2 regions of the Bradyrhizobium sp. IC4059 genome follow, and region 2 is predicted to be linked to the other one. Evidence: predicted binding sites of a transcription regulator. Region 2 holds the regulator's gene; the other holds the start of a gene.

Region 1 (5,878 bases), on a different contig from region 2:
GGATGTGGGACGAGGGGCAATACAATATCTTCGGCGTCAGCCCCGACAATTTCGAGATCAATCCGGCCAACGTTCAGGCCCTGCTGCACCCCGACGACGTCGACCAGTTGCGCAAGGCGATCGCCGAGTTCAACAAGGGCACACGCGCCTATGAGACGGAGTTCCGCATCATCCGGCCCGACGGCGAGGTGCGCTGGTGCGTCGGCACGGCGGCCGCAACCACGGACGAGAGCGGGCGCGTGGTGCGCGTCAGCGGCGTGACCGTCGACATCACCGAGCGCAAGCGCGCCGAGGAGCGGCAGAACCTGCTGGCGCGGGAAGTCGATCATCGCGCGAAGAACGCGCTGGCGCTGGCGCAGTCGATCGTGCGCCTCACCCGGGCCGACGAGGTCAAGGCCTATGTCAACGCCGTCGAGGGGCGCATCAATGCGCTGGCGCGCGTGCACACCATCCTGTCGCTGTCGAGCTGGCAAGGCGCCGAGCTCTCCAGGCTGATCGACGAGGAGCTTGCGCCCTACTCGCTGGGCGACCAGATCAAATTGGCAGGGCCCGAAGTTCAGTTGCTGCCGGCGACGGCCCAGACGCTGGCGCTCGCACTGCACGAGCTCTTCACCAACTCGGCAAAGTACGGCGCGCTATCCACGCGAGCGGGGCGGCTCGCGATCGATTGGCAGGTCGACGAGGAGCTGCTCACGCTGAGCTGGGAGGAATCCGGCGGTCCCCTGGTCAAGACCCCGAAATCGCGCGGCTTCGGCACGCGAAGCCTGCTTGCGAGCATCGAGTCCCAGCTTGGCGGACAGGCGCAGTTCGATTGGCGCGCCGAGGGCCTGCTGTGCCGTCTTGAGGTGCCGTTGACACGCAAGACCGCGGCGGCTGCACCAAGCAAGTTCGACACCGCCGGCGCTGCCGAATTGCAACGCGCATCCGGTTAACCTGACGCTGCCCTGCTCATGCGCTGCGCCGTGCGTGGTTCGCGCGCGACGCGCCCTTCGAGCCAAGCTTCCGTTCGGGCGAGATCGCGCAGCGCCCTCGCGTAGCGGCGGGCCGCGCTTCGCTCCGCGCCAAGCGGAAGCTTGCGCGCCTTGCGCAGGATGTCCGCGGCCGCGTTGCGATAGGCCAGCGAGCGGTAAAGAAAGACGACCTTACCCATATCGATGTTCCCGTCAATGTTCCCGTTTTGCTGGCGCCCATCTTGGCAAGCCCGGCATGAACGCCGGATGAAACGGGCGGTAACAATTCCTTCAGCGGAACGGAACCCGGCGATCACATGCGCGTTGGCGTGGCAGTTCGGGATGCCGTCCCATGCGCACCAAGAAGTCGTCTGAGCTGATCTCTGCCAGCGGCCTTATCAAGCTGATGACGCATGCAATGATGGGCGCAGCGCTCGGCCTCATTTTCAGCCTCACGCTCGTCCTGTCCAATCCAGCCGTCGCCAACCTGCTGAACAATGGCGGAAGCCAGGCCGCGATGGTCTTCGCCCTCACCTTGGTGACGACCTTCGCGATCGGCGCGACGCTCACCGGCGCCGTGTTCATCCTGGCCGAGGACAAGCAAACTTGAAGCGTGGGTGACGCACGGAAGATACTTCGCCGGGAACTCCCTGCCGCGACGCGCGGTTTGTGCCTGCGTCAATTTAACTCAGGGAGTTTCCCCGCGTGAAGACGACCAAGCTCGCTCTCGCCGTAATATTGGCAACCGGCCTTGCCGCCGCGCCGTTTGCCGCCCAGGCCAAATCGCACAAGACTAAGCATGGATCCTCGATGTCGTCGGCACAGACCACCGGCGCCAACACCAAGTCCTCCAAGGGCGCTGATCCGTCCGGCCAAGGCGGCGCCGGTCCCGGCTCTGATCAGGGCGGCACCATGACCAACAAGGGCGGCATGACCGACACCAAATAGGCGCTCCCTGGAATCATGAAGGGCTCCGCATTGCGGAACCCTTTGTCTTCTATCTTTGGTTCGGCACTCGGCCTTCTCAGCGGCGCTCGGCTGCGCGCGCGGAGTTGCCGCCTGTCTTCACGGCACGAAGCCGCACCCGGTCGCGGACGTTCGGCAGTACGTCGCTGCCGCCGGCAGCCTTCCATTCGGCGATCAAGAGATTGATCTTCCGGCGCAAGTCCATCTGCGCCAGGGCTCTTTCCGTGCAGTCGTGATCGCGCTCGACGAGGTCGCGCACCGACGCCTCGACGTCGGCCATCTCAAGCCTCAAGGCTCTGATTTTACGTCGAATTTCATTAATTCTGTTGTCCATGCCTTGTTAGAACAAAATAAGAACATATAGTCAAGTCACGATTTCAGGACGGAGACGCCAGATGCAGGTTCAAGGTAAATACGACGCCAGATTTTTCCTGGGCGAGCAGATGACGCGGGCGCAGGGCCTCAAGCTGAAGCGGCTCAGCGAAGAGGCCTATCAGCCCGGCCAATATGCGCGGGATCTGTCCTTCACCGAGGCCGCCCGGCGCATCCAGGTGCTGGAAGCGGAGATCGAGCTGGCAAACTCCTTCTAGAGCATCGCATCGCGCTTTAGGCCTGCGCCGTTCCACGCTCCCGGAACCATGGCTGTGCAGAATGGTTCTCCCCGCCGAGGGAGAATATGCATGGCACGCAAGGCAAAAAAGCGCCGCTACTCGCGCAGCTCGGGCAGCGATGTCGCCACCGAGATGCGGCGTTACAAGAAGGGCACCGCGAAGAGCGGCCGTGGCGGGCGCGGCGGCCGCGTCAAGAACCGCAAGCAGGCCATCGCGATCGGACTGTCGAAGGCACGCAAGAAGGGCAAGAAGGTCCCGAAGAAGGCTTCGAAGCGCAAGAGCGCCAAAAAGACGTCCAAGAAGACGTCCAAGAAAGCATCCAAGAAAACGTCCGGGACGTCGTCCAAGAAATCGTCGAACAAGAAATCATCGAAGCGCAAATCCAAGCGGTCGCGCTGACCCGCCTCAGATCATGCTCCCCGGCATGAAGCAGCGGATCGAAATCCCGAACGCAGTCTTGACCGGCCACACCATCGTGCGGCCGGCCCGGTTGGGCTCGGTGATGACGGCCTCATCCGGCACATCGATCCACTGTCCGTCGATGCGGACACGGTAGCGCCCGTTGTGCGACTCCCAGTCGAGATCGGCAAGGGCGAAACCGTCCGCGTCCGAGCAGCACGGACCGAGATGGCTGCGCAAACTGTCGAACCATGGCTTCAGAGGAGAATTCGCGTAGCGGCCGTCGTCGCGCCCGAGCGCGTTTCCCCCCGAGAGCACCAATGGCGCCACGAGCAGCGCACTCCTGAGCGAGAGCTTCAATCGATCCATGTCGGCACCGATCACTTGTGAACCACCGGCGAGTTCCGCAAAGCGCCGGGAGGCTCGAAGTTCCACGCTTGCAACCCCTCTCAGCGGCCACGTTGGCGCAGAGGACCGAGGCGCCCTGCGAGTGTGATCAGCGAACACGGCTTTTTCGGACGCACCAGGTCATCATCCCTGCCGTTAACGAGAATGTGACCGGCCTGGTGCGGACGTGACGTGTGTGCAAAAGGCGGCCCGAAGGCCGCCTTCCTGGATTGGTAAGGGTCGAGTTGACGTTATGCGAGTGGCACCGCAACGAAGCGGGTGGCCTCCGCGCTTCTGACCTGAAGCAGCACGCTGCGCTTGCCCGACGATTTGGCCTGCGCCAGCTCGGAGCGCACCTCGCCGACATTGCTGACAGCCTTGCCGCCGACATTGAGGATGACGTCGCCGGTCCGGATGCCGCGTTGCGCGGCCGGGCCTTGCGGATCAACCTCGGTGACGACGACGCCGTTCTGGCCTGCGCCCTGGACGTCACCGGCGGGCGCCAGGCTGAGGCCGAGGCGCGGCGTGCCGGCACCCGGCTGTCCGCTGCCCTCGTCGGCATTGCCACTGCCATTGCCCTTGGCCTGCCGCTCGTTCGGCAACTCGCCGAGCGCCAGCGTCACCGTCTTGCTGTCGCCCTTGCGGAAGACATCGAGCTTCACGGACGTGCCCGGCGTCAAGCCGGCGATGGTGCGGGCGAGGTCGCGGGAGTCCTTGATCGTGGTGCCGTTGACGGCGGTGATGACATCGCCCGCCTGGATGCCGGCCTTCGCCGCCGGGCTGCCATCCTGCGGATTGTCGACGATCGCGCCGCGCGCCTCCTTGAGCCCGAGGCTGTCGGCGATATCCGACGTCACCGGCTGCACCTGCACGCCGAGCCAGCCCCGGGTGACCGCGCCCTTGTCCTTCAATTGCGCGACGACGAGCTTGGCGGTCGAAGCCGGGATATCGAAGCCGATGCCGACCGAGCCGCCCGAGGGCGAGAAGATCGCAGTGTTCACGCCGATCACGTTGCCGTTCATGTCGAAGGCCGGACCGCCGGAATTACCCTTGTTGATCGGCGCGTCGATCTGGATGAAGTCGTCATAGGGACCGTTGCCGATGTCGCGGCCGCTGGCCGAGACGATGCCGGCGGTCACGGTGCCGCCAAGACCGAAGGGATTGCCGACCGCGACCACCCAGTCGCCAATGCGCGGCTTCTGGTCGGAGAACTTGACGAACGGAAAGTCCTTCTTGCCGTCGACCTTGATCAGCGCGAGATCTGTCTTCGGATCGGTGCCGACCACTTTCGCGGTGTAGGTCGTGCCGTCGTCCATCGTCACCTGCACGGACTCGGCGCGATCGACGACGTGATTGTTGGTCACGGCATAGCCGTCGGCGGAGATGAAAAAGCCGGAGCCTTCGCCCGTGATCATCTGGTGGCGCTGGCGCGGCATGCCGTTCGCGCCGCCCGGAAAGCGGAAACCGAACTGTCGCGAGAACTGGTCGAACGGCGTGTCCTCGTCCGAATCCATCCGGTTCTGCTGCAGCATCGCGCTCTTGTCGTTGTCCTGATCGATTTTGACCCGCACCGAGATCACAGCGGGTTTGACCCTGCTGACGAGATCGCCGAAGCCGGGCGGCGTCGCGGCGGCTTCGGCCGCCTGAGCCGGCGCAATCAAGGAGTTGATGCCGTACGGCGAGGCGCCTGGCGCAACTGCCAGGGCGGCCACGCCCAGCGCGGCCACGGTGCCGAGCAGCGCGAGCCGCCGCGGCCGCAAGATCTTGCGAGACGTGGTGATGTCGGAATTGACGCGATCGTTCATGTCGAAATGTCCATGTTGAGCAGGTGTCGCCTTGCCCGCAACATGGTCGCTGCCACCTTACGGCGTCCCGTCCGTCCGATTAAATCTCGGCAAAGAATGGATGAGCGGTCGCAGCAGGCAATCCGGACGTTTGATACAGCTCAACGCGCCGCCTTCGCGCAGTGAAAAACTGCGACCATCGGATGATGCTCAGCGGAGGCGCGCCATGTACAAAGACATTCTCGTCCACATTCCCACCGAACGTCCCATGCGTCCCGCGATCGAGGGCTCGGTCTCGCTCGCGGCGAAGCTCAACGCGCATCTCGACGCGGTCGCGGTCGGCTATGTCGCCACCAGTACGGCTTACGTCATGGAAGGCGGCGCGGCGGTGGCGGCCGTGTTCGAGCTGGAGCGCGAGCGCGCCGTGGAGCGGGCCGAGGCGGCGCTCGCGGTATTCAAGAGCGAGGCGGCGAACGCCGGCATCGCCTATACCTGCCACGCACTCGGCGCGATCCCGGCAGATGCCGCCGGCTCGCTCGGCGAGATGGCACGGCTGCACGACCTCAGCGTCGTGCTCCAGCCCGATCCGGCGCAAGGCTCGTTCGACGACATGCCGAGCGAGATCCTGTTCCGCGCGGGCGGCCCGGTGCTGTTCCTGCCCTACACTTTCCGCGGAGCCTTCAAGGCGAACCGGATCGGCATCTGCTGGGATGGTAGCCGCCTCGCTGCCCGCGCCGTGCGCGACGCAACGACGTTCCTGGCGCGCGCCGCCGAGATCGTG
Region 2 (5,878 bases):
CTGGCGGCCTGCGGCTGCGCTACGCGGCCTTCATGCAGGGCCTGCGCGATGCGATCGATGCGCGCATCCGCGCAACGCTCGAAGGCGATAACCGCGCGATTGCGACGGCGCTGCTCACGGGGCGGCGCGATGCGATCACCGCGCCCGTGAACGATGCCATGTTCGTCTCGGGACTCGGCCATGTGCTGTCGATCTCCGGCTATCACATGGCGGTCGTCGCCGGCGTCGTCTTCTTCGCGGTGCGCGCGCTGCTGGCCTTGATCCCGGGGCTGGCGGCCGGCTCTGCCATCAAGAAATGGTCGGCCGCCGCGGCGCTGGTCGCGGCCGCGTTCTACCTGTTGCTGTCGGGCGCGGAGGTTGCGACGCAAAGATCGTTCTTCATGACGGCGGTGGTGCTGATCGCAGTGATGGTCGACCGCCGCGCCATCACCTTCCGCACGCTGGCGGTTGCCGCGCTGATCGTGCTTGCGGTCGCGCCGGAGGCGTTGGTGCATCCAAGCTTCCAGATGTCGTTTGCGGCAACGCTCGGGCTGGTGGCGCTGGTGCAGATCGGCATGCCGAACCTGCTCGCCTCGCCCGATCATTCCGCGACGGCGCGGATCGCGTTGTGGGGCGGCCGCGAGATCGCGATGCTGTTCCTGGCCTCGCTGATCGCGGGGCTCGCGACCACGCCGTACGCCGCCTTCCACTTCCATCGCGTGACCCCATACGGCGTGCTCGCCAATCTCGGCGCCATGCCGGTGGTCTCGGCGCTGGTGATGCCGGCCGGGCTGTTGGGGCTGCTCGCGGCGCCCTTCGGGCTCGACGGCGTGTTCTGGTGGTTGATGGGGATCGGCATCGAGTGGATGGTCCTGGTCGCGCGCTGGGTGGCGGCCCTGCCGGGCGCCGTCGGCCGCATTCCCGCCTTCGGGATCGCGCCGCTGATCGCAGCGAGCCTCGGGCTCATCGTGATGGGCCTGTTGCGCACGCCCTTGCGCTGGTCCGGCGCCCTGGTGCTGCTGGCAGCGATCCTCTGGGGACTGTCGGTGCGGCAGCCCGATATCCTGATTGCCGGGGATGGCGCGAGCGTCGCGATCCGGGGCGGGGATGGGCGCTTGCAGGTGATCCGCGCCAGCAAGGACAGCTTCCTGCTGAAGGAGTGGTTGGCTGCCGATGCCGATCCGCGCGATGCCGGCAACGCCTCGTTGGCGAGTGGGGTGTCGTGTGACGAGACCGGCTGCGTGGCGCCGCTCGCGGACGGACGACTGATCGCGTTGGCGACGCGTATCGACGCGCTGGCCGATGATTGCAGCCGCGCCGCGCTGGTGGTGACGGCGCGGCCTGCGCCACCCGATTGCGCGGCGATGGTGGTCGATCGGGCGGGTCTTGCCAGTCAGGGCGCACTGGCTCTGACGAGACGCGGCGAGGGCTTTTCGGTGCAGGCGGTGAGGACGAGGGGAGCAAGCCGTCCCTGGCTGCCGGCCGGCGCCGGCGAGGGAGATTTCGACGGCAGCCTCGTGCCGAAGGCGGCCGTGCCCCGCAACCGGGACGCAACGCCATCGGAGGCCGACTTGCAGGCCGACGATTGACGCGGATCACAAATACCAGGCCAGCACGGCGTCAAGCCTTCCGTTGCCGATGACCGGCAGGGCCACCATTCGGCTCAGCCCGGCTGCGCAGGCTTCGGAGCCGGCGATCGAGCCGTCACGGGTGAGATCGTCGTTGAGCGCGGGCATGCCGGCGGCCCAGGCGCCGCCAATGCTGCCTTCGCCCCTGGCGATGGACTGCGCCGCATAGCGTGCGGCGAGGTCGGTCTGCGCGCTGCAATCGCCGGCGCGAAAGACCAGCGCCGAACGGTCCTCGTTCGGGACCCAGATCTCGAAGCGTCGTGCAATCGGCGTTGCCTGCGCGGAGAGGAATGTCAGAACCCAGGTCTGGTCGGTACCGGTTCGGTAGGGCACGCCGACGCCGAGATTGATCCCGACCTTGGCGGCGTCCTCCCAGCGCAGGAAACTCTTGGCGTCGTGCAAGTCCTTGATGATCAGCGGCAGGCCCGCCTTCCAGGTGCGTCCGGGCAGGCCGAAGCCGCGCGGAAATCTGGTGTGGCGGGAGTTGAATTCGAACATGTCCGCGGTGCCGTAATAGCCATCGACGAGCCCCATCTCATGCGAGAGATCAGGATCGTTGTGCCAGAGTTCGATCGCGCCGACGTGCGCCTCGTCGTCGCCACAGAACAGCACCAGCACGGCTTGCAGGAATTCGCCCGCGAACACCGGCACCGCCACGCCGCAGGTGAGGCCGGCCGCAGCGGCCTGATCGGTCCGCTTGAAATAGGAGTTGGCGAATTTCGTGAGGATGACGGGGTGGCCACAGGCCCAGGCCTTGCCGGGAAGTCCCTCGTCATATCCGAAGTGCAGCTCTTCGCTGACGGCTTTGAACGCGGACAGCCCATCGTCGTAGAGGCCGCCGCCGAATTCCAGCCGCCTGCGCGTCCGGTCGGGTACCCAAAGTTCAACGACGCGAATGAAGGTCTTCATCGAGCGTGTCCGCCGCCTCAAACCACGACAGCATCGGTCATTTGGCTGCGGAGCGGACGTTCAAAATGCGGGCAGCACGGCCCAAACTTCGTGCGACGACGAGGCGCGGCGGTGGGCTCGCCGATCGAATGTCCTGAAACACAAACTCACCGGGCTCGCCGGCCTCAGCCGGCGACGGCAATTTCAATCCCGGGCTCGGCCTGTCGGCCGAAGGGCGTCAGCCGATCGGCAGGCGCGTGATCGTGGGCCGCGTGTCGGCGACGATCTGCGGCTTGTGCTCGCGCTCGGGGGCTGGCTGCGTCACCGGCAATTGCAGCACGGTCGCGCGCTGGCCTTCGACGAGCTGCGTCACCAGCACGTATTTGCCGTCGGGGAATTCGATCGCGTCATGATGGCGATCGGGAATGTGCGGGTCGATCTTGCCGAACTTGCCGACGCGAGAGTTCACGGTGCGCGTCCAGATCCAGCGGTTGTCGTAGCGGACGTTGTCGGCGAAAGCGAGCTCCGTCCCCGGCAGCAGACAGACCGCGACGGAGGGATCGGCTTCGGAAGCGAAACCGCGCGTCGAGGTGCCGCGGAAGGTTGTCGTGACGATCGTCTCGCCGACTTCGGCGGGGCGCGTCGCGACGGCATGCAGGCTGTAGTCACACATCGGGTGCTCCTCATGCTGGGATAGCGACCCGCGTCTCTTTCGAGGCGCAGGCCTCTATCAGAGTGGAAGCATACAACGCTCTGCTCGGTTATGGGCAAATCTGCGGCTCGCGTCCGCAGCGCGCGATCACATTATCTTTCCCGGATTCGATAGGAACAAACCTCGCGTCCTTGCATTCGGCCGGAGCTATCAGCACTGCCGGCACAACTCTACCGGCGAAGCAGAAATGGCTGCGCGCCTGCGCGGGGGAATGTCGCGCGGGAAGATGGACCGGACAGCCGGCGCAGAACCAGAGAAACCGTCCAGCCGGAGCGGACAAGTATCCGCTCCGATCCTGGATCGCCGATGCCGATCGAAACGCGCGCGGCGCTTGATGTTTCCCGTATCAGTACTTCCGGTAAAGCCCGATCAGCTTGCCCTGGATCTTCACGCGGTTCGGCGGAAGAATGCGGACCTCGTAGGCGGCATTGGCGGGCTCGAGCGCGATCGAGGCGCCGCGGCGGCGGAAGCGCTTGAGCGTGGCCTCCTCGTCGTCGATCAATGCCACCACGATGTCGCCGGTATTTGCGGTCTCGTTGCGCTGGATCAGCGCCATGTCGCCGTCGAGGATGCCGGCCTCGACCATCGAATCGCCGCGCACTTCGAGCGCGTAGTGCTCGCCCGAGCCGAGCATGTCCGGCGGCACGCTGATGGTATGGCTGCGGGTCTGCAGCGCCTCGATCGGCGTGCCGGCGGCGATGCGGCCCATCACGGGCACCGCGACGGGGCGCTCGCCCTCGTCCGCAGGCGGGCTGGAGCTCGCGCGCACCTTGCCGAGATTGCCCTCGATCACGCTCGGGGTGAAGCCACGGCGATTGCCGGCGGCGGCCTGGAGCTCGGGCAGCTTGATCACCTCGATGGCACGGGCGCGGTTGGGCAGGCGGCGAATGAAGCCGCGCTCCTCGAGCGCAGTGATCAGGCGATGGATGCCTGACTTCGAGCGCAGGTCGAGCGCATCCTTCATCTCGTCGAAGGACGGCGGCACGCCGCTTTCCTTCAGACGTTCGCTGATGAATCGCAGAAGCTCGTATTGTTTGCGCGTCAACATCTCGACCAAAGTCCCCCGGTTGATGTCGTTCGATTCCGACACGATGAAGCCGGCACTAAGCCGCTACATCCTCGAAACAAATCATGAACGGACACTATATGTTCGATATGTGTTCCGCAACTGCTTAATTTATGGTGAACGCGGCCAAGCTCGCGGAATGCGTGTGGCTGGGCGGCTCAGACGGGCAGCCGGAGCACCTCGCAAGGCGTGCCGGCCTCGGCCTTCGGCGCGAACGGTGCGCGCACCAGAAGTACCTGTGCCGCAGCGAGATTCGCAAGAAGGGAGGAGTCCTGATGGCTGACCGGAAGGGCGACGCGCGTGCCGTCGTCGCGCTCCTCCAGCCGCGCACGCAGATAGTCCTCGCGCTGGTCGTTGGCGGCGAGATCGCGGCCCAGCACGGCGCGCTCGCGCCGATGATGAATCGCTGAACGGCCCGACAGGGCGCGAATCAAGGGGACCATGAACAGGAAGGCGCACACGTAGGACGACACGGGATTGCCGGGCAGGCCAATCACGCGCATCGCGCCTATCCGACCGTGCATCATCGGCTTGCCCGGCCGGATCGCGATCTTCCAGAACGCCATCGCGATGCCTTCGCCCTTGAGCGCCTGCTGGATCAGGTCGTGGTCGCCGACCGAGGCACCGCCGGTCGTGATCAGGATGTCGGCGCCGCTCTCGCGCGCGCGGCGGATGCCGGCGGACGTCGCCTCCAGTGTATCGGCGGCAATTCCGAGGTCGATGGTCTCGGCGCCCTCGCTGCGGGCGAGCGCATGCAGGGCATAGCCGTTGGAATAGACGATCTGGCCGCGACCAGGCGTGGTGCCCGGCATCACGAGCTCGTCGCCGGTGGCGAGAACGGCAACCCTCGGGCGGCGGATGATGGCGAGATGCGGATGATTCATTCCGGCGGCAAGGGCGAGATCGCGCTCGGTGAGGCGGATTCCCTTGCGCAGCAGCACGTCGCCTTCGCGGAAGTCGACGCCTGCAGGGCGGATGTGCCGGCCGAAAATGGCGGCTTCCTTGATCGTCACATGTTTGCCGTCGGCAGCCGTGTCCTCCTGGATCACGACGGCATCGGCGCCGTCGGGAACGACGCCGCCGGTGAAGATCCGCACGGCTTCGCCGGGGCCGACGCTTCCCGCGAGCGGCCGGCCCGCCGCGACCTCGCCGACGACGGTCAACCTCGAATCGTTTGCCGCGTCGGCCGTGCGCACGGCATAGCCGTCCATCGCCGACATCGCCTCCGGCGGCTGCGTGCGCCGCGCCGCGACATCGCGGGCGAGCACACGATGGTAGGCCTCGTCGAGGCAAACCATCTGTTCAGCCAGCGGCTCGACGCCGGCCAACACCGCAGCAAGCGCGTCAGAAACCGGCATCAGGGCCACGGGCGAACTCCGCAACAAATCAGGACTGGGTCGGCAAGTTCTAGCCGAGCGGAGGAGCTGAAGCAAAAGGCCTCCCTTGCCAGCCAGGAACCACACTTCCTTTTGGTCTCGACCCGGCTTATCTTCTGCCAATGACAGAACTGCTCGAAAAGGCGCTGAAGGCCGTGCGGCGGCTTCCTGCGGATAGCCAGGACGAGATTGCACGCGCCATGTTGGCGTTGAGCGACGCCGGAGAGGA

What was found. The regulator LexA, encoded in region 2, represses DNA repair genes until DNA is damaged. The targets are predictions, from matches to a motif close to TGTTCNNNNTGTGTTCNG.
Region 1: I6F12_RS02105 (DUF3072 domain-containing protein) is a predicted target of LexA. The motif match lies at 2,258-2,275, and genes of this name have one in related genera.

What each region holds. Positions count from the first base shown of each region.
Region 1 covers NZ_JADYVH010000001.1:445,519-451,396, reverse strand. The annotation lists gene I6F12_RS02130 (HWE histidine kinase domain-containing protein) at 1-932, shown strand, start outside; gene I6F12_RS02125 (hypothetical protein) at 929-1,150, opposite strand; gene I6F12_RS02120 (hypothetical protein) at 1,303-1,560, shown strand; gene I6F12_RS02115 (hypothetical protein) at 1,656-1,898, shown strand; gene I6F12_RS02110 (hypothetical protein) at 1,975-2,196, opposite strand; gene I6F12_RS02105 (DUF3072 domain-containing protein) at 2,312-2,506, shown strand; gene I6F12_RS02100 (DUF6496 domain-containing protein) at 2,597-2,926, shown strand; gene I6F12_RS02095 (hypothetical protein) at 2,933-3,295, opposite strand; gene I6F12_RS02090 (Do family serine endopeptidase) at 3,565-5,118, opposite strand; gene I6F12_RS02085 (universal stress protein) at 5,324-5,878, shown strand, end outside.
Region 2 covers NZ_JADYVH010000005.1:172,476-178,353, reverse strand. The annotation lists gene I6F12_RS17405 (ComEC/Rec2 family competence protein) at 1-1,568, shown strand, start outside; gene I6F12_RS17400 (GAF domain-containing protein) at 1,575-2,516, opposite strand; gene I6F12_RS17395 (hypothetical protein) at 2,734-3,168, opposite strand; gene lexA (transcriptional repressor LexA) at 3,554-4,255, opposite strand; gene glp (gephyrin-like molybdotransferase Glp) at 4,432-5,640, opposite strand; gene I6F12_RS17380 (hypothetical protein) at 5,772-5,878, shown strand, end outside.